Regions from separate parts of the Arthrobacter sp. NPDC080073 genome, predicted to be linked through region 2. Evidence: predicted binding sites of a transcription regulator. Region 2 holds the regulator's gene; the other holds the start of a gene.
What was found. Region 2 encodes Rex, which represses fermentation and respiration genes when NADH is low (regulators of the CRP and FNR family bind a similar motif). Its sites were predicted from a motif close to CTTGTGAANNNNTTCACAAG; they were not measured.
Positions count from the first base shown of each region.

Region 1: a site for Rex is predicted at 1,767-1,786, ahead of AB0O52_RS12260 (glyceraldehyde-3-phosphate dehydrogenase). Genes of this name have one in related genera too.

Region 1 is NZ_JBFBKR010000009.1:66,371-77,920, reverse strand. Features, by position in the region: gene AB0O52_RS12275 (C4-type zinc ribbon domain-containing protein) at 1-522, shown strand, start outside; gene AB0O52_RS12270 (peroxide stress protein YaaA) at 519-1,289, opposite strand; RNA gene rnpB (RNase P RNA component class A) at 1,368-1,759, shown strand; gene AB0O52_RS12260 (glyceraldehyde-3-phosphate dehydrogenase) at 2,005-3,501, shown strand; gene AB0O52_RS12255 (hypothetical protein) at 3,588-3,797, shown strand; gene AB0O52_RS12250 (HNH endonuclease family protein) at 3,902-4,699, shown strand; gene AB0O52_RS12245 (acyltransferase domain-containing protein) at 4,721-5,572, opposite strand; gene def (peptide deformylase) at 5,576-6,148, opposite strand; tRNA gene AB0O52_RS12235 (tRNA-His) at 6,273-6,345, opposite strand; gene orn (oligoribonuclease) at 6,476-7,102, opposite strand; gene mptB (polyprenol phosphomannose-dependent alpha 1,6 mannosyltransferase MptB) at 7,254-8,879, shown strand; gene AB0O52_RS12220 (glycosyltransferase 87 family protein) at 8,863-10,116, opposite strand; gene AB0O52_RS12215 (glycosyltransferase 87 family protein) at 10,151-11,401, opposite strand.
Region 2 is NZ_JBFBKR010000033.1:22,429-33,978, forward strand. Features, by position in the region: gene AB0O52_RS22410 (1,4-dihydroxy-2-naphthoate polyprenyltransferase) at 4-885, shown strand; gene AB0O52_RS22415 (DUF4229 domain-containing protein) at 1,043-1,351, opposite strand; gene AB0O52_RS22420 (PLD nuclease N-terminal domain-containing protein) at 1,433-1,810, shown strand; gene ccsB (c-type cytochrome biogenesis protein CcsB) at 1,935-2,999, opposite strand; gene AB0O52_RS22430 (cytochrome c biogenesis protein ResB) at 2,999-4,768, opposite strand; gene AB0O52_RS22435 (cytochrome c biogenesis protein CcdA) at 4,768-5,523, opposite strand; gene AB0O52_RS22440 (TlpA disulfide reductase family protein) at 5,538-6,077, opposite strand; gene AB0O52_RS22445 (histidine phosphatase family protein) at 6,191-6,853, opposite strand; gene AB0O52_RS22450 (YceI family protein) at 7,057-7,605, shown strand; gene AB0O52_RS22455 (hypothetical protein) at 7,790-8,452, shown strand; gene AB0O52_RS22460 (hypothetical protein) at 8,687-9,469, shown strand; gene AB0O52_RS22465 (redox-sensing transcriptional repressor Rex) at 9,563-10,258, opposite strand; gene AB0O52_RS22470 (glutaredoxin family protein) at 10,322-10,576, opposite strand; gene AB0O52_RS22475 (HAD-IB family hydrolase) at 10,654-11,472, shown strand.

The DNA.
Region 1 (11,550 bases), on a different contig from region 2:
GTCGAGCAGGTGGCCAGCCGCATTGCGCGGGACGAGGCACGGCTGAACAGTGGGACGGGACTTTCCAAGGATCTCGTCGCACTGCAAAGCGACATCGCGTCGCTGAACAAGCGCCGCTCGGACCTTGAAGATGTCGAACTGGAAATCCTGGAACGCCTGGACGGACTCAGGGAGCGCCAAGCCGCGCAACAGCAGATAGTCGATGACATCCAGGGTTCCTTCTCCGGGATCCGTGCGGAGCTGGACGCCGCGATCGCCGAGATTGTTGCCGAAGAGGAGGATCTACGCGCTCAGCGGACCGCCTTCGCCGAAGGGCTCGACGCCGGGATGCTTGCCATCTACGAAAAGACCCTCGCCAAGCGCGGGGTGGGGGCCGCCCGGCTGTTCCACGGCAAGTCCGAAGGCTCGGGAATGACGCTCAGCCCGGGCGACCTCGCCGAGGTTAAAGCCGCTGCCGACGACGAGATCGTGTTCTGCCCCGATTCCGGCTGCATCCTGGTGCGCTCCGCCGAGTGGAACTAACTGCCTGTTTTCAGGATGATGCTGAGGGTGTGCGGCTTGCGCGCCGTGCCTTCCGTCAACTCCGCTGTCCAGATTTCCGAGGCAGCCTTGAGCAGCTGTTCGGGGGTCCCCGGTGCCTTGCCTCGACGGCTGAGCAAGTGCCGGGCCAGTTCGCCGCGGGTGTGCTTGGCGAAGTGGCTGACGACCGTGCGTTTGCCGTTGGACTCGGAAAAGACGTTGACGGAGACAGTCTGCGCCGCGGGCGGAGCCCAGGCCGCGGCGTATGTGCTCGAGCGGCAGTCCACGAGCAGCTCGCCCTCCACCCGGAAGGCGAGGGCCTGCGTAAGCTGCGGTTTCCAGAACGACGCGAGGCGCCCGACGTCGGGCAGGGCCGTTCCCATGGACAAGCGGTAGGCAGGCACGCGGTCGCCGAAGCCGATGGCGCCCCACAGGGCGGATACCACGAGGATCGACTCCACCGCCTTGCGGCGCTGTGCCGATGTCAGGGTCTGGTAGCCGAGCGCGTCGTAGAGGACACCGGAATACACCTGATGGGCAGGGGCTGCGGGTTCGGCGTGGAGCCGGGTATTGCGTTCGACGTCGTCCTTCAAGGATGCGCCCACCCCCAACAGGGCGAGGGCGTCCTCATGCGCGCTGACCAGGCCCAGCGCGTCGAGCACCTTGGCCCGGTAGCTGTTGAGTTCGGGAAAGCTCAAGGACTCCCAATCGAGGGCGGAGCCCCTCACCGCGGGGGTCTTGCCTTCGGAAGGCGGCAGCAGAATCAGCACCAGTCGATATTAGCCGCATTGCCGGGACCATTGACTGGTCGGGGTGCTGGGCCCGACGCCGGTAGACTGTAGGGCGGATGGGTTGGCTAGGCGGCCGCGCGCCACGCAAGTGGCTCGAGGAACGTCCGGGCTCCACAGGGCAGGGTGGTGGGTAACGCCCACTCGGGGTAACCCGCAGGCCAGTGCCACAGAGAACAGACCGCCCGCGCCTGCTTGTGCCAGCACGGGGAGGCAGCGGGTAAGGGTGAAACGGTGGTGTAAGAGACCACCAGCTCCCTGGGTGACCAGGGAGGCTAGGTAAACCCCACCCGGAGCAAGGCCAGACAGGACACGATTGAGGGCTGCTCGCCCGAGTGTCCGGGTAGGCCGCTGGAGGGCGTCGGCAACGGCGTTCGTAGATGGATGGTCGCCACTCCTTCGCCGGCAACGGCGCGGGAGCACAGAACCCGGCGTATCGGTCAACCCATCCCTCAGCCGTGTGTGAGTGAATTCACGCGTTCGGGCGGCCAAAGCCTCCCGTGCCAGACCTTAGAATGGACAGTGAACGTAGAAGTTCCACCGCCGGTTCTGCGTTCGCAGCCGGCGGTTTTTCTTTGCAGCGTTCGAGGTGTCCGGGCAGACCGAAGTCCCGCCGATGCCAGTGCCGCAGGATTACTCCGGGCGGCCGCCATCTACGTACGAGGACGTATGTAGCTGACCCTAGGAAGGTAGTTCTGTGAGCCAGTCATCAGATTCTTGTCTTGATACATGGATGGGCCGCGAAGCGCTGGCCGAGGCCATGATTCCGGTGATCGGCCGGCTGTACCGTGAGAACAACGTGGTGACAAGCATCCACGGGCGCAGCCTCATCAACAAGTCGTCGATGAACATCCTGAAAGCCCACCGTTTTGCGCGCCGGATGAGCAAGGACGAACTCCGGCTCGAGGAAACCGCGCCGCTACTGAACACATTGGCCGAACTTGAACTCGGGGCCGCCGCGATCGACATCGCCCGCCTGAACGAGAAGTACAAGGCCGAGGCCGCGGGCACGCCCCTGGAAGACTTCCTCCGTGCCGAACTTGCCGAGGTTGTGGGGCGCCGCGGCGCGGACGACCGGACCAGCACCGACGTCGTGCTTTACGGTTTCGGCCGCATCGGCCGCCTGCTGGCCCGCCTCCTGATCGAAAAGGCCGGCGGCGGGCACGGCCTGCGCCTGCGCGCCATCGTGGTCCGCAAGGGAGCCGAGAACGACCTCGTCAAGCGCGCCAGCCTGCTGCGGCGCGACTCCGTGCACGGTTCCTTTGAAGGCACCATCCGCGTGGACGAGGCCGCAAACACGATTACGGCCAACGGTGTCCAGATCCAGGTCATCTACTCGGACAACCCCTCCACGGTCGACTACACGGCCTTCGGGATCAAGGATGCCCTCGTGGTTGACAACACGGGCCGTTGGCGCGACGCCGAGGGCCTGTCCCAGCACCTGCAGAGCAAAGGTGTCGCGCGCGTGCTGCTCACGGCTCCGGGCAAGGGCGAGCTGAAGAACATCGTCCACGGCATCAACCACTCCTCCATCGAGGACACGGACAAGATCATTACGGCAGCATCCTGCACCACCAATGCGATCACTCCCGTGCTCAAGGCGCTCAACGACAAGTTCGGTGTCATTCACGGCCACGTGGAGACCGTCCACTCGTTCACGAACGACCAGAACCTGATCGACAACTTCCACAAGGGCGACCGCCGCGGCCGCTCGGCTGCCCTGAACATGGTCATCACCGAAACAGGCGCGGCCAAGGCGGTAGCGAAGGCCCTCCCGGAACTGCAGGGCAAGCTGACCGGCAACGCGATCCGCGTTCCCACCCCGGACGTGTCGATGGCCATCCTGAACCTGAACCTTGAAAAGGGAACCACGAAGGATGAAGTCAACAACTACCTTCGCGAGATGTCCCTGCACTCGGAACTGCGCAAGCAGATCGACTTCATCGACTCTCCCGAGGTCGTCTCCACGGACTTCGTCGGCTCCCGCCGTGCGGGCATCGTGGACGGCCTGGCTACCATCGCCAACGACAAGAACCTCGTGGTGTATGTCTGGTACGACAACGAATTCGGCTACTCCTGCCAGGTAGTGCGCGTCATGGAGGAAATGGCCGGCGTGAACCCGCCGTCGTTCCCGGCACGCAGCGTCTCCGTTGGCCTGGAGCCGAAGGCATCGCTGGAGCCGGCAGCGGTCTAGCCTGCCCTGGCCAAGGCCGGGAAAGACACAGGGTATTCCCGGCTGATGCGCTGGTATCAGCCGGGAAACCTGACCAGAATGGACGCATGGAAAGCGAAAAGATTCTGGAACATGAAACAACCCTGGAGCACGCACTGGACGTGGCGCGCGCCAACCTTAAGGAAGCCCAGCGCCTGCTTGACGAAGCCAAAGCCGCACACGCAGCGGGTGATATCTCCGAGGACCGGGTTATCCAGTTGGGGTCCCTTTTGGAGTTGGCGGCCGAAGACCTGAAACGCGTCACCAAGGAGCAGTAAGCCCGGCGCCCCGACTTCCCCTCCACACTGTGGATATCGGCATCGGCCACCTGACCCTCATCTAGTCTCAAGGGACGTAATCCTCCCCGAAAGGACACAATCCCTTGAGCACCACCTGGGCCGCCTATCGACGCGCCCGCCGCCAGTCCCTTCAGGCCTGGGTGCTGGTGATTCTCATCATCGCGGGTGGACTCGCCGGCATCGGATGGTTCTTCACCGACGGGCAGTTCGCAGGTGGCCAGGACCCGGTTAACGGGCCAACGGAAGCTCCGGTCTTCGACCCGGACTGGATGAAGCCGGTGGAAGCTGTTCAGCCCGTGCCCGTCGGTTCGGCCGTTGATGCCTTGGAGGCGCTTCCCGTGAAGGGACGGGCAGGCAAGGACAACTACGACCGCAACGAATTCGGCCAGGCGTGGCTCGACGTCGACCGAAACGGCTGCGATACAAGGAACGACATCCTGAGGCGGGATCTCACGGCGTCGGAGTTCACCGCAGGCTCCAAATGCAGGATCGCCTCCGGGGAGCTACGTGAGCCCTACGTCGGGCAGGTCATCCATTTCCGCAGGGGCTCCGAAAGCAGTTCAGCCGTACAGATCGACCATGTGGTGGCTCTCGGGGACGCCTGGCAGAAGGGCGCCCAGCAGCTCACCGCCAAACAGCGCCAAAGCCTCGCCAACGACCCCCTCAACCTCATTGCCGTTGACGGTCCCGCCAACGTGAAGAAAGGCGCGAGCGACGCCGCGAGCTGGCTCCCTGCCAACAAGGGCTTTCGTTGCCATTACGTAGCCCGTCAGGTTTCCGTCAAAGCCGCCTACCGGCTCTGGGTCACCCAGGGGGAGAAAGACGCCATAAGGCGCGTCCTGGACTCGTGCCCCGGTCAGCGGACCATCAGGGCGATGTAGCCGCCTGAGGGGGCGCCCGGGTCAGGCCTGGTTGCCCGGCGCCGGGGGAAGCACCAAGTGGCCGTGTCCAAGTTGCCAGACCCCGCCGTCGTCGATCCGTTCCAGCACCACCCGCTGAAGAGAGGTCTCGCGGGGGAGCCGATCGAGGTTTTCCAGGCCGCGCTGCCGGAAGGTGAAGTAGACGGCGTCGGCCGGAGCGTCTGAACAGCGGTCAAGGGTGAACCGGCGGGCAAAAGCGGCGATGTTGCTGTCCGGAAGTTTCCGGGCCAGATAGGGATCCAGCATCCACGAGTCGCAGCTCGCCACGGTGACCGCCTTGTCCGGGAAGTATCGCTCGAAGAACTCCCTGGCCTGGCTGAAGCTCGTGTCCACGAGGGCAGGGGAGAGGCCGCCGTCCTCGGGGATATGGACACCCAGCACCCAAGAGTCTTCAACGGCGGCTGGTCCTCCCGCGTCGCCGCGCACAAGGTGGAATTGCAAGCGGCCGATCCGGAAGATGTTTCCGGCCATGTGGAGGGTCAGCCACGCCCACGTGTCCAAGCCGAACCGTCCATGGACCCGTCGGTTGATACGAAGGTTCAGTCCTACGTCGGCCAGGATCGCGGCGGAGTACTCCGGCGGGATGCCGAGGGAAAGATGATGGCGGTGGACTACCGGCGCGAAGCGCAGGAGCGCTTCGATCCAGTCCGTTTCCGTGCAGCCATCGGCGGACGCGGACTTGCTTGGAAAGGTGCCAATTCGGGCGTGAAGGCTGGCAAGGGCCTGTCGCGTCCCGTCTCCGGGAGCTGACGCCAACAGCGAGGCACATGCCAAAGCGTCCTCGCCGTGGATGTCGAGAAGCTCGAACAATTCGTTCTGCGCGACGCCGGTCATCGCTCAGTGTCCGAAGGGGTCCGGGTCAACACCAGGCATCCAAGTCAGCCCGGGAACTCCCCAGCCGTTCTTCTTGGCCTGCTTCATCGCTTTCTTGGCGTATCGGTCAACAAGGCGGTCCACATAGAGCTTTCCGTCAAGGTGGTCGAACTCGTGCTGCATGACCCTCGCGAACCAGCCTGTCGCGACGAAGTCCACCGGTTGGCCGTCGCCGTCGAAGCCCTGGACGCGGGCCCATTCGGCCCTCTGCAGCGGGTAGTGCTCGCCGGGGAACGACAAGCAGCCTTCGACGTCTTCCTCCGGATCGGGAAGGGCGCCAGGGATCTTGGAGAGGGTGAGGACCGGGTTCACCAGAACGCCTTCGTCCGGTGCGTCGTCCTCGTTGGCGTATTTGAAGACGAAGATCCGCTTGCCGACCCCCACCTGGGGTGCGGCCAGCCCGACGCCGTTGGCGGCTTCGTTCGTCTCGAACATGTCGGCAATCAAGGTGCGCAGCTCGTCGTCGAACTCTTCCACCTCGCTCGCCCGCCGGTGAAGCACGGGCTCGCCCCAGATGGTGACTGGCAGGACGGTCATGTCAGGTGGTCCTCTGGTTCTCGGGTCTGGAATGGCCGAAATCGGCCGGAACAAAACAAAGGCCGCACTGGATATCCAGTACGGCCTTTGGCTGCGATCGATAAGCTGCTACCAATCCCATGAGGGTGAGCGACGGGGGTTGAACCCGCGACCTCCTGGACCACAACCAGGCGCTCTGCCAACTGAGCTACGCCCACCATGAGCCTTTTATGCTTTCGGAATGACCCGTTAGCTGTGAAGGCAACGACAAAAACTATACCCCGTCTTAGGGGGTGGTTTTGCCACTTTTGACCGTTTGGCTGAAAATTCCCGAAAAGGTGCCGCAGATCACGTGCTTTCCGGCGTCTCCGGTCCGGCCGCGATCTGCTTGGAAATCTTCTGTGCCGTTGCCGTATCAGGGCCAGGGGCCGGGACGAACACGGCCTCGCGGTAATAACGCAGTTCGTCGATGGAGTCCCTGATGTCACCCAGGGCGCGGTGGCCACCGTGTTTGGCGGGCGACTGGAAATAGGCGCGGGGGAACCATCGGCGCGAGAGTTCCTTGATGGTGCTGACGTCGATGACCCGGTAGTGGAGGTGTTCGACGATGTTGGGCATATCCCGCGCGAGGAACATCCGGTCGGTTCCGACTGAGTTGCCACCCAGCGGTGCCTTCTTCGGATCCGGTACCCACTTCTCGATGTAATCCATGACGATCGCTTCGGCTTCGGCCATGGTCTTGCCGTGCGGGAGTTCGTCCAGGAGTTTCGAGCGGGTGTGCATGTCGCGGACGAAGTCGTTCATCTGTTCAAGCGCGGCGTCTTCGGGTTTGATGACGACGTCGACCCCGTCACCCAGGATGTTGAGCTCCGAATCGGTGACCAAGGCCGCGACCTCGATCAGGGCGTCGTTTACCAGGTCGAGACCGGTCATCTCACAGTCAATCCAGACGATGCGTTCATTAGTAATAGGCACCCGCCAAGCCTACCGTTCGGGCGCGTCGGAAGGGTGTCGGAGCGCTCCATTCCACCTCTGCTGCTTACCGCGGCTGGTAAACTGGGCCGTTGTCGAGCGGTTGTTGCCTGCATCGATGAGCTGGACCAATGTACGTAGGGACTGGAATATCATGACGGCAGGCGGAACGGGCGTGGGCACCTCAAATAGCCGGGATGAGGCAAAGGAACCCGCGGCGCCGTCGGAGAAAGCCGCCGCGGGCCTCTATTCCCCGGACGCCGCGCGCATCGGCGGCGGCACCCCCGCCCAGATCAAGGCCTATGTGGCAATCTGGCAAGGATTTTTTGGATCCCTGATGATCTTCGTCGGCTCGATCGGTGCCGGCTGGATCGCCAACGGCTCGCCCATGTTCAGGCACCCCCTTGTCATCGCCCTGCGCACGGAGGGCTGGGGCGTGACGATCTCCACCATCCTGCTGACGGCCGGGGCCATGCTTTTGGTCAGGTCATGGTTGAGGCTCGGGCAAAGGCTCAAGGATTGGGGGCCTGGCTCGCTCAGGTCCGTGGTTGTCGCTGTTGCGGCGTGGGCGGCGCCCCTGATGTTTGCCGTGCCCATCTATTCGCGCGACGTGTACGCCTACACCGGCCAGGGCAGGCTGGTGCTGGAAGGCCAGAACCCCTACACCGCGGGCATTTCCTCGCTCAGCAACTGGTTTTCGCTGGGCGCCGATCCTGCCTGGGCTGAAGCCAAGACTCCGTACGGACCGTACTTCCTGTGGCTTGCCAGGTGGGTAGTGGGCACCACCGACGCCCAGCCCGATCTTTCTGTTCTGCTGTTTCGCGTTCTTGCGACCGTGGGAGTGCTGCTCTGCGTGGTGTATGTTCCCAGGCTCGCCGAATTGCACGGGATCAATCCCGGCCGCGCCCTGTGGATCGCGGTAGCCAACCCGCTCTTTCTCATCAGCTTCGTCGCCAGCGCCCACAATGATGCCCTAATGGTGGGCCTGGCCGTGGCCGGAATGTACTTCGCAGCTACCGGGCGCCACATCACCGGGCTTCTGCTGGTCACGGCTTCCATCGGCATCAAGCCGATCACGGTACTTCTCCTGCCTTTCATAGGCCTCATGTGGGCGGGTCCGGCAGCGAGTTGGGCCCGCAAGTTCCTCTTCTGGGGCGCGACGGCGGGGATCAGCTTTGCCGTCCTGGCAGTGAGCGGAATTCCTTACAACCTTGGCTTTGGATGGGTCTGGGCCATCCTTGACCCGACGCCCGGCTACACGGGATACTCGCCTTCGGGCTTCCTCGGCCAGCAGGTCGAAGTGATCGCCAATCTCCTCGGCCTGCCGGGATCCACCGTAGCCACTGGGCTCCGGATCCTCATGAAGTGGGCCGGAATCGGGCTGGTGGTGTTACTGATGTTCCGCGGCGACTATTCACGGCTGGTGCGGCGAGCGGCCCTGGCGTTTGCCGCCGTCGTCATGCTTTCGCCGATTATCCAGCCGTGGTACATCCTGTGGTTCATCCCGCTGCTCGCGGTCACGGGCATCAGGGACGACTGGCAGATCAAGTCCCTCTATGTCGCGGTCACGTTCTTCGTGGCCTTCGGCGCCCAGGACCAGATTTCGGTGCTGTCCTTCGTGGAACTGAACGTCAAAGTGTCCTCCCTGTCCTTCCTCGTGGCCTTGGGATTCACCGTCTACCTGATGGTGTTGGACGTTCACACGCGCAGACTGTTGATCCGTTCCACCCCTGCGCAACTGCTCCGCAGGCTTGAGCGGCGGCTCAGGCGCTCTGAATAGCGGTTCTTGCGCTGGCCTTGCGGCCCAGTTCCAAGGTCCGCTGCACGGACCACCAGAGCAGGACAACCAGAAGCACGTTCCGGGCGGTGAGCACTGTTGCCATCACGGGGTTGGCATGGATCAGCGGCGTGTAGAACAACGGGTAGATCACGAAGGTCGTCATGGCGATCCCCATCAGGAGGGCCGCGGGAACCCGCCAACGATTCCAGTCGTGGGTCAGCCCGGCGATAACCACCGGCGCGAGCCAGATGATGAATTGGGGCGAACCCACCTTGTTGAACACGATGAACGCGGTGGTCATCATGAGGGCGCCCTCGAGGAACAGCTCTTCCGCTTCGGCACCCCGCCGAAGCGCCCAAAGCAAAAGGGCAGAGCTGGCGACGGCGGCAAGCACCAGGAGCGGCTGCATCATGAATGCCGCCACATTGGCCCCCGGCCCGTATACCTCGGTGGAATTGATGGCGACATTGTCGGCAATTTTGGAACCGCCGATGTTGAGCACACTCAGCCAGACCCAAGGGGTCGAGAACGTCGCTTCAAGTTGCATGCCGCGCTCACCCTGGTTGGTCAAAAAGTCGAGGATATGCGGGAGGCCGCCGGAAAGGTAGGTGCCCAGTGTGACGGCGGCGGTTACGGCGGCGCCGCACGCGATGATCCGCAGCCTGCGGTGGCTCGCGATGATGATAGGCACCAGAACGGCGGCCGGCCAGACTTTGATCCACGTGGCGATGCTGAGGAGGATGCCCGCCGCCACGGGCCGCGTGGCGGCATACAGCAGCGCGACCAACACGATGGGTGCCGTGATGCCTTCCACGCGCGCGAAGCTGAGGTAGCCCATGAAAGCGGTGAAGAACAGCCACCACCAGGCAGGGGCAATGCCCGTTGTCCTGCGCGGGCCGCGGGTCAGGATGAACAAGCCGGCGGCATTGAGCGCGGTGATGATCAACGTCCACACCAGCAGGTATGGGCCCGGGCCCGCGATGTTGGCCAGGAAGATCGGAATCTGGGCGAGCACCGGGTATACCCAGGGGCTGATGGCTCCGTGGAGATCCGCGGGGTTGTAGCCGGCCATGGCCCACTGGCGGTACTGCTCAGTGTCGCTGAACGTGTTTCCGGACAGGAAGAAGCTTGCCATCCAGCCGAGGAAGTACACATGGATGGCGGCGAAACCCCACCAAACGCTTGAGGGACGGCCGAACCAGGCGACGGCGGCAGGCGGCAGGGCGGCGTCGCGCACGCGGGCCAGCCCGTCAAAGAATCGAACGGAAATCTCAGGACTCCTTGGCAGCGGCGGCCGGTTCGTTGGCCGGGATCTTCTTGCCCAAAAGGTACAAGCGGCGTACGGACCAGCAGAACAGGACCACCAGCAGGACATTGCGCACCGTCAACACCAGCGCCATCCAAGGGTTGTTGTGGCTGAGTGCGTCATAGAAGAGGGGGTAGATGAAGTATGTCGCCACCCCGATGGCGATCAGCATCGCCGCGGGAACCCGCCAATCCTTCCAGCTGTGGGCAAGCCCGACGGCGACAGCAGGCGCCAGCCACACCATGAACTGGGGTGAGCCGACCTTGTTGAATACGACGAAAGCCGTGGCCATGGTGAGGGATCCAGCCAGCAACAGTTCGGTGCGGTCCGCCCCGCCTGTTCGCTTGCCGTTGTGCAGTGCCCAGAAGGTCAGGGCGGCAACCAGGATGGCGGCCAGGACAAGAAGGGGCTGCATAAGGAACGACATGAAGGCCGTGCCAGGGCCATCCACCTGCATCGAGTTGATGTCGGTGTTCATGTACATTCTCGAGTCACCCACATGGAGGACCGAGAGCCACAACCATGGAGTGGTGAAGGTGGCCTCCAACTGCATGCCACGATCGCCTTGCTGGGTCAGGAAGTTGAGGAGCTTCGGCAGCTGACCTACGGCAGCCGTGAGGGCGATGACTAAGACGCTGGTGAGAATTCCGGCAGCAACCACTTTGGTTCTCTGCTTGACCACGGTGAACAGGGAGAGCATGACGGCGGCCGGCCAGACCTTCATCCAGGTGGCAATGCTCAGGAGGGTCGAGGCAATGAAAGGGTTCGAGACCCCGTACGCCAAGGCGATCAGCACGATGGGGGCAGTCAATCCGTCGACCCGGGCGAATCCGAGCCAACCCATGATGAAGACAAAGACCAGCCACCACCAGCCCGCCGGGATGGCCTCGCGACGGCGGCCCCGTCCCGTGAGCTTGGCGAGGGCGGCTCCGTTGAGCAGGGTGATCATGAGCACCCAGAGAAAGAAGAACGGACCGGGTCCGGCCACGCCCGCGACGGCCATGGGCACCAAGGCCAGAACGGGGTATACCCACGGGCTGGGCCCGCTGCTGAGGTTCTCATCCCGGAACCCGGCAGAGGTCCACTCCCGATAGATGAAAGTGTCGCTGAAGGCCTCGCCACGCAGCGAAAGAATCAGGGCGAACACGAGGAAGACCAGGTGCACGACGCAGAAGCCCACAAACAAGCCCTTGGGAGAATTGAGCCTTGCCTCCACCGAAGAGGGGAGAACACGATGCCGGAACCGTGTGAGCGCGCTGAAGAATGAGTCCGTGGAAATGGGAGGATCCTTGTCAGGTAGTTATCGTCACAGGGTGCCGTAAGAGCCCCATCCATCCTATCCCAGGCCACTTTCGCGGCCGGACC
Region 2 (11,550 bases):
AACGTGGCAACAGCTGCACAATGGATTCAAGGCGCCCGCCTGCGCACCCTGCCGGCAGCAATCGCGCCGGTGCTGATCGGCACAGCGGCTGCTTACGAGCTGCAATCTTTCCGGCTCCTGAATGCCATCCTCGCTGCCCTGGTGGCGCTGCTGCTGCAGATCGGCGTCAACTACGCCAACGACTACTCGGACGGCATCCGCGGCACCGATGAGGACCGCGTGGGTCCGCTCCGGCTGGTCGGTTCCGGCGCGGCACGCCCGGACCACGTCAAGTGGGCTGCTTTCGGCGCCTTCGGCTTGGCCATGATTTTCGGACTGGTCCTGGTGATCATTACGCAGAGCTGGTGGCTGATCCTCGTGGGCCTCGGCTGCGTCCTCGCTGCCTGGGGGTACACCGGCGGCAAGAACCCGTACGGCTACCTGGGCCTTGGCGACCTGTTCGTGTTTGTCTTCTTCGGCCTGGTGGCAACGCTGGGCACCACCTACACGCAAGCCGGACAAGTGAGCCTTCCGGCGGTCATCGGCGCCATTGGCACGGGATTGATCGCCTGCGCCCTGCTGATGGCCAACAATGTGCGGGACATCCCGACGGACATAGTGGCAGGCAAGCGGACACTGGCCGTGCGGCTGGGCGACCGGCACGCCCGCGAGAGCTACGTCCTGATGCTGGCAGTCGCGATCCTGTTGGTGGTGGTCCTCGCGCCCACCAAGCCCTGGATGCTGATAGTGCTGCTGCTGATCCCCGCTTGCCTCATGCCGGCGTGGCTTATGGTCAACGGCCGGAAGCGCAAGAGCCTCATCCCGGTGCTCAAGCAGACCGGGATGATCAACCTTGGCTATAGCGTGCTGTTCTCCCTGGGCCTCATCCTGAGCCACGGCTTCTAACGCCCGCTCACATGATGTGAGCGAGGGTTCGCCGAAAACCCCTCATAAGTGAGCGAGCGTCCTCCCCCCGGACGCCCGCTCATATATAGCCCGGTTTCCCCCGACGCCCGCTCACATATAGCCCGGTTTCCCCCGACGCCCGCTCGGCTTTGAGCTTCTAGGATTTCTTGGGGCGTCGGTCGTTCTCGACCTTTACCACCGGGTTCTCATCGACCAGCCGGTCCTCGATCGAGGCATCTTCAATCTCCAACGCGGAGCGGATGGGCTTGGCCCGCCCGGTGAAACGTTCGCGCATGGCGGCGGTGGCGGCGTCGCGCTGCTTCTGGAAGAACAGGTAGCTGATGGCGAACGCGATGAGGCCCGCGAAAATCGCTGCCAGAAGCAAACCCGTCCGCAGGAGGGCGAAGAGGACGAAGAGCGGTACAAAGATCGCAAGCCGGATCAGGGAGTATTTGAGGAAAGCCACGGATCAAGTTTAGCCTCACAGCCTGATTGCACCCTGATCGCACAGCTATCGTTGGACGCGGCGGCGACTAGACTTGACGGTATGCTCCGCGTTGTTGCAGTAGTCGCCGTCCTTCTCGTGTTCGTCTATGGGCTGGTGGACGTCATCCGCACCGACCGCCGATCTACCCGGGGAATTTCCAAAACCTCGTGGATTATCGTCATGATCCTGCTGCCGGTTCTCGGCGCGGTCCTCTGGTTCCTCATCGGCCGTCCTTACAACTTCCGGCCCACCGCGCAGCCCACGAGCCACCCCACCGCCCCCGACGACGACCCCGACTTTCTCCGCAACCTCGAGGTGCGCCGTCGCAACCAGGCCGAAGCCGAACGGCTGAAGAAACTCAAGGCCGAACTCGAAGCCAAGGAACGCAAGCTCAAGGGCGAATCCAAGGCCGACGACAGCGGCGACGTCAACAACTGACGTTCCCTTCCTGACCTTCTTTAAACCAAGAACGACGGCGACACGCCCGCAAGTGCGGAGTGTCGCCGTCGTCGTTAATTCAAAAAGGGTCAGGACGGGCAAGGCGCCACTTCGGAGGGAAGCCCTACTGCGGGAGTCCCGAGTAAGAGTGCAGGCCGTTGAAGAACACGTTGACCACGGTGAAGTTGAAGATCACGCACAGGTATCCCGCAATCGACAACCAGGCCGCGCGGGTTCCCGTCCACCCGCGGGTGGCGCGGGCATGCAGGTATCCGGCGTAAACCACCCAGATCACGAAGGTCCAGACTTCCTTGGTGTCCCAGCCCCAGAAGCGGCCCCAGGCTTTCTCGGCCCAGATCGCGCCGAACATGAGGGTGAAGGTCCAGCCGACGAATCCCACGGTGTTGATGCGGTAGGACAGGTTCTCCAGGCTCAACGCGTTCGGGACGAGCCGCATGAAGCCCAGTTTGTCCACGCCGCCCGCCGCCAGGGTTTTCTGCCGGTGCGATTGCAGCAACTGCAGTGCCGACATGGCGAACGTCAAGGTGAACAAGGATGCAGACATCACGGCGATGGAGACGTGGATGACCAGCCAGTAGCTTTGAAGTGCCGGAACCAAGTGGCCTACCGGGGTCCAGTAGGTCACCGATGCTGCCACCATCATGATCACAGCGAGGCCCAGCACGAAGGTGCCCAGGAAGCGCAGGTCGCGGCGGATCAGCGAGAGCAGGAAGACTGCAACCACGAGGAACGCACCGGTGGTCAGGAACTCGTACATGTTGCCCCACGGCACGCGGCCTGCGCCGAACGCTCGGGTGATGACCCCGGCACCATGGACTACCACGCCGATGATCGCCACTGCCACCGCCGCGCGGGCCGGAATGCGGCGCTCGGCGGCGTACTTCATGTCACCGCCGGCCGTCTGGCTGACGGAGGTGATCGCCGACGTCGGGCGCTCAGTGCGGCCGGCAGGTCCCCCGACGTCGTTTCCACCGGCACGGCCGGCGGCGACCGGAACCTTGACCTCGGCTGCCACCGCAGAGGCCGCCTTCAGGTCCACAGCCTTCAGCATTTTGCTGCTCTTGGCGAGGTCCCACGCGAAAGCGACGAACGCCACCGTGTAGGTGCCGGCCGCGAGCAGCATGAAAAGCTCGCTGTATTGGCCCATGGTTTCGTTGATGGGGAACATTACTGGTCCTTCGAGGTTGAGGAAGAAACGGTGTCGGTGGACTGCTCCGTGGTGAGCAGCCATTCTCGTTGCAGCAGTTCGCGGATCGCGGCAGCTTCGCCGGCCAGCCTGTGGTCCTCGCCGCGGGCAAGGAGACCGTACTCCACCATTGTGCGCCCGTCGTCGTGGGTTCCGGTGCGGACCCAGACGCGGCGGCGGTTCAAGTAGAGGGAGAGAATCAGTCCGGCGACCGCCAGCAGGGCGAACACGAGCGCGGTGGCCTGGCCCGGATTGTGGTGGATGTCAACGCCAACGTACTTCTTGACGCCGTCGAAAGTGATGCTGCCCTTGCCATTCGGAAGCTTGTAGGTGCCTCCGGGGGCGAGCGCGATGGCCTTATCGGCCATGCCGCGGCCATTGAGCGGGGTCAGCTTGGCCACGTCGAGCTCGAAGACGTTCTGCGGGGCGCCCTTGTTCAGGCCGAGGTCCCCATAGTACGAGTTGAGGTTCAACTGCGGGTTGATAAGTGAGGGATCGCCGCTGTAGGCGACCCCCTTGTCCGTAACCATCGCCGTGGGCAGGAAGAAGCCTGCGAAGCCGAGCTGATCGGGCTTGGCATCGGGAACCTTGATGACCACCGAGGAGTAGTAGTTGTCACCTTGCAGCTTGGCCACTACAGGTCCCTGCATGGCGACGTTGCCGGCGCCGTCCCGGACGGTGACCACAGGAGCGTAGCCGTTGCCTGTCAGGTAGATGCTGGTATCGCCAAGTGTCACGGGATCGTTGACCTTGAGGACCTGCTTCTTGGCTGGGGCGTCCGGAGTGTCCTTGGTAGTGACGTCGGCGGTGAAGTCGATGGGCTGCCCGAAGTGCGCCGGCGATTCGCGGTCGAACTGGACGTCGAACTTGTTCAGCTGGATGGAATACGGTTGCAGCCAGCTGCTTTGGAAGTTGGTGCCTGGGCTGAATTGGTCGTAGCCCACCAAGGTGTTCACGAAGGTATCGCCTTCCACCAGGATGCGTTGCCCGCTGTAGCCAAACAGCCCGCCGACGGCAACGGAAACCAGCACACCGATCAGCGAAGCGTGGAACACGAGGTTGCCCACTTCCTTGAGGAAGCCGCGCTCGGCACCCAGGGAAGGCATGGCGGCGTCGACGTCGCGCACCTCCACACGGTAGCCGCGCTTCTTCAGTACCGCGGCGGCATCCGAAATAGCCTTCGACGCCGGGATCCCGGCGTCGGCGGGCAGCACAAACGTGCCGTACTCCGGGAGGCGGGAGAGACGCTTAGGGGTACGCGGCGGCTGGGAACGCATTGCCTTGTAGTGGGCGATGGCCCGTGGCGTGACACAACCGATCAGGGAGATGAACAGAAGAATGTAGATCGCCGAGAACCAGACAGAGGAGTACACGTCGTAGAGCTGCAGGGAATCCAGGAGCTTGCCGTAGTCCGGGTGGTCGCTGATGTATTGCGTCACGATCGAAGGGTTCGCCGGTCGCTGCGGGAACAGCGAACCGGGAACCGCGGCGACGGCCAGGAGGAGCAGCAAGAACAGCGCAGTACGCATGCTGGTCAGCTGGGTCCAGGCCCAGCGCAGCATGCCGACGATCCCCAGGACCGGCAGTGCCGCTTCGGCCTTGGCCTTGTCGACCCCCTTGCGGTTCGCGTTGTCAGCTTTGTCGGCTGCGTTGTCAGCTGCGTTGGCAGCTGTGTTGTCAGCTGCGTTGTCAGCTGCTGGTTCGCTGGCGGACTTGTTGGACTTCTTTTTACCTTGCACGGGCTCGCTCATCAGATCGGCAACTTCACATCGGTTTGGAACCAGTACTGGAGCCCGGTCACCCAGGCGCCCCACACTCCCGTGGCCATCAGGATTCCCAGAAGGATCAGGATGCCCCCGCCCATCCGCTGGATCGCGAGGCGATGCTTGCGGAAGAAGGACATCACACCCATCCCCCGGCGGACTGCGAGGGCTATCAACAGGAAGGGAATGCCAAGGCCAAGACTATAGACAAACGCCAGGAGCGCCCCCTTCGCCGCGGACGATCCCCCGGAAAGGCTCAGCAACTGAACGGCGGAATAGGTGGGACCAATACAGGGCGCCCAGCCGAGTCCGAACGTGATGCCCAGCAAAGGGGCACCCCACAGCCCGGCAGGCGGCTTGGCATGGATTTTGGCGTCGCGCTGCAACCACCCGAAGCCGCCCAGGAAGACGACGCCCATGATAATCACCAGCACGCCCAGCAATTGCGTGATCCAGGCGTTCTGCGGGCCGGTAATGAGGGTCCCCAGTTGGCCGAAGGCACCACCGAGCAGGACAAAAATCACGGAGAATCCAAGGACGAACAGGCCGATTCCCGCGAGCATGCGCCCGCGCCTTTGCTTTTGGAGGTCGACGCCGGTCAGCCCGGTCACATAGCCAAGGTAGCCAGGTACCAGGGGCAGGACGCACGGCGACAGGAAGGAGACGAGTCCGGCCAGCAAAGCCACGGGGATGGCCAGCAGCAAGGAACCGCTCAGGATGGTCTCGGCGAAAGGACTATTCACGCTGTCGGGGCCACCTACTCGGCAACCGCGGTGGTGATGAGTGCCTTGAGCGTGCTCTTCTCGATCTCGCCCAGGACGCGGGCGGCAACCCTGCCTTCCTTGTCCAGCACCAGCGTGGTCGGCACCGCACCCGGAGGCACAATGCCGGAGACAGACAGCAGCACGGCACCGTCTTTGTCGTTGAAGCTGGGGTAGGTGAGATTGAACGTCTTGTCGAACGCGTCCGCCGTTGCCTTCTCGTCCCGGAGGTTCACGCCGTAGAACTGGACACCTTTGCTCTTGAACTCCTGGTGCAGTTCCTCAAGAATCGGGGCTTCAACCCGGCACGGCGCACACGCGGCGAACCAGAAGTTGAGGACGGTCACCTTGCCGAGCAGGTCCTGCGGGGTCACCGCAGTTCCGTCGAACAAAGTACCTTTGATCCCGACGGCGGCCTTGCGGTCCGCTTTGGCGAATTCGGTCACCGAGCCGTCTCCGGCGACGTAGTTCTTGTTGTCGCCGGCTTTGGCCTGCTGGGCCAGGGCGTCTTCCTGGGCACAGGCGGACAGGCCCATGGTCAATGCAGAGAGTGCCACTCCCCCGACAGCGAGGAAGCTGCGGCGCGAAGTCAAGGCGGCATTGATCTTCTGGCCGTTGGTCTTGCGGCCGGTGGTGTTGCGTTCCATTGTCATGCTCCGGGGGTCTTCGCGGTACCGGGCAGTAACGCGGCGGCGGGTTCGCTGTACTCCACCCGCGCAACCTTTCCGTCGTCGAACACTAGCGAAGTCAGGGACGTCAGGGTGCACTCGCGCTTGCGCGGATCGTGCCACAGGGGCCGGCCCTCGGCGCTGAGGCGCGTGGCGTAGATGGGGAGCTGGTGGCTGACGAGAATGGCTTCGACGCCATCGCCGCCGAGTTCGATCGCTTTCAGCCGGGCATCCTCGACGGCGGCACGCATGCGGGTGACCTGGTCCTGGTAAGACTCACCCCAGGAAGGACGCAGCGGGTTGCGGTACTCGAACCAGTGCTTGGGCTTGATGAATTCGGCGATGTTGGCCTTGAGCCCCTCGAAGTGGTTCTCCGCTTCGATGATCCGCGGTTCCGTGTGGATCGGGAGGTCCAACGCCTCGGAAATGGGCAGGGCGGTTTCCTGTGCGCGGGTCAATGGTGAGGAGACGAGGTGGACGATGTTCGCCCCCTGCGCGACGCGGGCAGCAAAGTGGTCCGCGAGCATCTTGGCCATCTCGCGGCCGCGTTCGGAGAGGTGGAATTCGGGCAGCCTGCCGTACAGAATGCCGTCGGGATTGTAGACCTCGCCATGGCGGAGCAGATGGACAGTTGCTTGGGGCATGTTTACCAGTTTCTCAAAGAAGGCGGGCGATCCGAAATCTTCTACGTTTCGTAGAACTGAAAGTTTCTTCAGAATGTTCCCTGAAGGTGGAATAAAAGATGCATTTGCATGTTTATACTTGACACAAGGTTCGGTTGACACTTCAACTAAGTGCGGCCGAACGCCCGATGAAGCTACGATCACACCTTCCCAAGGAGAACCCCATGACACTTCCCGCAAACGTCACCACCGGCGTCTGGACCCTCGACAACTCCCACAGCGAGATCGGCTTTACCGTCCGCCACGCAGGCATCAGCAAGGTCCGCGGCCAGTTCACCGAGGCCGAGGCCACCCTTGAACTCGGCAGCGGCCTGACCGACTCCAAGGTCGCCGCAACCATCCAGACCGCCAGCTTCGACTCCGGCGACGCCAACCGCGACGGCCACGTCAAGGGCGAGGACTTCTTCGATGTGGAGAAGTTCCCGGAAATCACATTTGTCTCCCGCCATGTCAAGGCCAACGGCGACGGCTTCGACGTCGTGGGCGATCTGACCATCAAGGGCGTTTCCAAAGAGGTGACCATCGAGACCGAGTTCAACGGCGTGGCGGTCGACCCCTTCGGCAACACCCGCGCAGGCGTCTCGGGTGAGACCACCATCAGCCGCAAGGACTTCGGCCTGACTTGGAACGCAGTACTCGAGGCCGGCGGCGTGCTGGTCAGCGACAAGGTTGCCATCAACCTCGAACTGGCTTTCATCGCACCTGCCGCCTAATCCGCCGGGTTCCCGGACTGAATGGTGCCCCCGGGGCTGCACGCGATTCGGTGCGCAGCCCCGGGGGCACCATTTCTTTGCTTGCGGTATCACCCGCCTATTGTTCGGCGTAAAGCCGATATTTAGCGGCGAATTAGCCAAGAATTTCCTATGAATCCTTAAACCTCAGGTCTAAAGTGATGCCATGAGTAACCCAAACGAAGCTCCTCAGCCTCAACAGCCCGGAGCCCAGCCACCGCAGCCCGGCAATGTCCCTCCTGCGGGTTACCAGACTCCGCAGGGATACCAAGCACCTCCTTCTTACCCGGCCCCTCCCTCCTACCAGCAGCCCGCCCCCGAATACCAGCAGCCGGGGCAACCCGCCTACGGCATGCCAGCGGGCCCGAATACCGCCCCACCCGCAGGGCTCGGCTACGCGGCCCCGGCGCGGAACACTTTTGGACTCGACTTCAACAACATCGCGCAGCGCTTTCGGGACACCACCGGAGTGCCGCAGCAGCTGACCATCTCCTACTGGTTGTGGGTCGCGGCTGCCGCCTTGGGTATTGTTGCCAGCTTCATCAACATCTTCACGCTGCGGGGCCTCTTCGGCGAGATGATGGTAGGCCCCGGCATTGTGGGCCTGATTTTCAGCCTCGTGTTCGCAGCCCTTTACATCTTCATTGCCATTCGGCTCAAAGAGGGCTCCCGCTGGGCGCGACTTGTCCTGACCATCCTGGGCGCCTTTGCGGTGATCTCCCTGCTGGTCCAGGTAGCTACCCTTAACCTCAACTTCATTGGTTCGGCGGTGGCGGTCGCGGCTGCGGTCTTGATGTGGCTTCCGGAGTCCAGGAAGCACTTCGTATAGCAACAACGCAGCACACATAGCTGAAGGCCGCGGCAAGTCCCTGGAGGGCCCCGCGGCCTTCCCTTTGTCTTCGCACTGTTCACGGGAGATCCGCCGAAGCTTGTTTAGCGAGAATTCTTCCCGTGAATCAGCACCAGCACTGCGCCGTCGGGGTACGGTGGAATTAAGCCGAGCTGGGGGCAGGGCACGTTGCACCCGGCAGCCGTATCTGCAGTCGACACGCAAAGGAATGCCATGAGCACCCCTCCCTACCCGCCGTCCACTCCCGGCGAGAATCCGGCCCCTGAGGAGCCGAAATACGGCCAGCAAGCTCCGCAGTATGGGGAGCACGCACCGCAATACGGCCAACAGGCACCGCAGCCGGGTCAGCAGCCGCCTTACGGGCAGCCTTCCGCACCCCAGTACGGGCAGCCTTCCGCACCCCAGTACGGGCAGCAGGCTCCCCAGTACGGCCAGCAGGCACCTCAGCCGCCGCAGTACGGCCAGCCTTCCGTCCCGCAGTACGGCCAGGGCGGACCGGTCACGTGGCCGAGCCAGCAGCCCGCCGCGACATCCGGAGTCCCGCAGCTGGTCAACATCTCCTTCTGGCTCATGCTTGCAGCCGGTTTGCTGACCTTGATCGGCATTCCGTTCACCATCGCTACGCTGAACTCTCCCGCGGGCAAGAGCATGATGGATCAGGCATTGGCGGGGCAGGGAGCCAACGCATCCGGCATAGACACCACCAGCTTCATCAACATTTTGGTGACCGGCCTGGTTATCTTCTCGGTGATCTTTGCCGGGCTCTACGCACTGGTCGCGTTCAACGTCCGCAAGGGGAAGAACTGGGCCCGGATCCTGGGCACGGTCTTTGCCGCAATTTCTTTGCTGGGCCTGACCCAGATCGGCATGGGCACCATCACCATCCTCTTGGGCGTCGCCGCGATCGTGCTGCTGTACTTGCCGGCCTCGGCGCCGTATTTCCGGAAAGCCCAGCCGTTCGCGAACCCCTACGGCCAGGCGCCTTACGGACGCTAAGGACGGCGCCTACGGCCGCTAGGCCGCAAGCAGTACGGCCACAGGGCCAATAGCTGAAAGCAAAACCGACAACGGGCGCAGACCCGGCTTGGCCTAGAGGGCCTGGCGCGGAGTCTGTGCCCGTTGTGCGTGATACGCCAGGATCTGAAGCTCAGTGGCCATGTCCACCTTGCGCAGATTCACATACGGCGGAACCTGCAACAGCACAGGAGCAAAGCTGAGGATGCTGCGGATACCCGCACTGATCACGCGGTCGCAGACGTCCTGTGCCACTGCAGCCGGGAGGGCGAGGACAACCATGTTGGTGCCGGTCCGCTGAAGGACCGTTTCAAGATTGGCGACGTCGCTGACCCGCAGCCAGCCGACTTCGTTCCCGATGACCATGGGATCGGCGTCGAGGATCGCCACCACGTCGAAACCGCGCGATTCGAATCCTCCGTACCGTGCCAAGGCTTTGCCAAGGTTTCCGGCGCCCACAATGGCCACTTTCCAGTCGTGGGTCAGGCCAAGCGCCGCCGCGATGTGCCGGCTCAGGTACTGGACCTCGTATCCCACACCACGCGTTCCGTAGGAGCCGACGTAGGAGAGGTCCTTGCGCAAAGTGGATGAACTGACTCCCGATGCCTCGGCCAATGCCTCGGAGGAAACCCGTTCCACGCCTTCGCCCAGCAGGGAGTTCAGAGCGCGCAGGTAAAGCGTCATCCGGGCCACAGCCGCGGGCGGTATCTGCTTCGCGGCAGAGTCCTTGTCCCCGTGTACGGCTTCGGCGGACGGTTCCAGCGCAGTCACGTTCTTCTCCATTGCGTCGCTTTGTTTTCCCACTCTATTGCCAACAAAGCTCTGCACGCATGTTCAGGCGGTGATGGCCTTCTTCAGGACCCGCACCAATCGCGCCTCATCGATTTTCCAGAAATCCCGCTGGATTCCGTCCACGAACACCACCGGGATCTCCTCGGCGTAGCGCTCGCGCAGTACCGGGTCGTTGTCGATCGACTGTTCAGTCCACGTGAGGCCAAGGCTTGAAGTCACGCGTTCGACGGCGTCACGCGCCGCGGCGCAAAGGTGGCAGTCAGCTTTGGTGAGGAGTACGACGTCGGGATTTGGCATGCTTCAACGGTATCGCTTTAGAGTCGGTACAGCCGTCGCGAACGGCAGTGGGCCGGGCGATTGACTAGACTCGAGGCATGCCCGTCGAGAAGAACGCCGTTGTGGCCACCGCGCCGGCTGCAACGCAGCAACACGGCGAAGCCGCATTCTTCGACGTCGACAACACCCTGATGAAGGGTGCCAGCCTCTTCCACGTCGCCCGGAAGATGTATGAACGCAAGGCCTTCACGCTCTCCCAGGCCGCTGGATTTGCCTGGAAGCAGTTCAAGTTCGTCCTGCGCGGCGAAAAAATGGAGGACGTCCATTCCGTCCGGGATTCCGCGCTGATCCTCGCTGCCGGTATCAAGGTGTCCGATATCAAGGAGTTGGGCGAAGAGGTCTACGACGAGATGATCGAGTCGCGGATCTGGCCCGGTACCAAGGCCCTGGCAGAGCAGCACCTTCGTGTCGGCCGGAAGGTCTGGCTCGTGACCGCCACGCCCATCGAAGTCGCCACCGTCATTTCCACACGGCTAGGCCTGACGGGCGCTTTGGGCACCGTGGGCGAAGTTGAAGACGGCGCCTACACTGGCCGGCTGGTGGGCGAGATCCTCCACGGACCAGCCAAAGCCGTGGCTGTGCAGCGCGTAGCGGACGAAGAAGGCCTGGACCTGAAGCGCTGCTGGGCATACAGCGATTCACATAACGACATCCCGCTGCTCACCTTGGTGGGACACCCGGTGTGCATCAACCCCGACGCCGGGCTTCGCCGCCATGCGCGGGAAAACAACTGGCCCGTTTATGACTTCCGTTCCGGCCGCCGGGCCGCCACGCTCGGCCTCAAAGCCGCGACAGTCGGTGGCGCCGTCTACGGTTTGTGGCGGGGTTTCTCCAAGTTCCGCAGCCCGAGGGTCTGACCCAGGAAACCCTCGCTCACTTATGACCCCCTCACCAGCGACGCCCGCTCACCTATGACCCCCTCACCAGCGACGCCC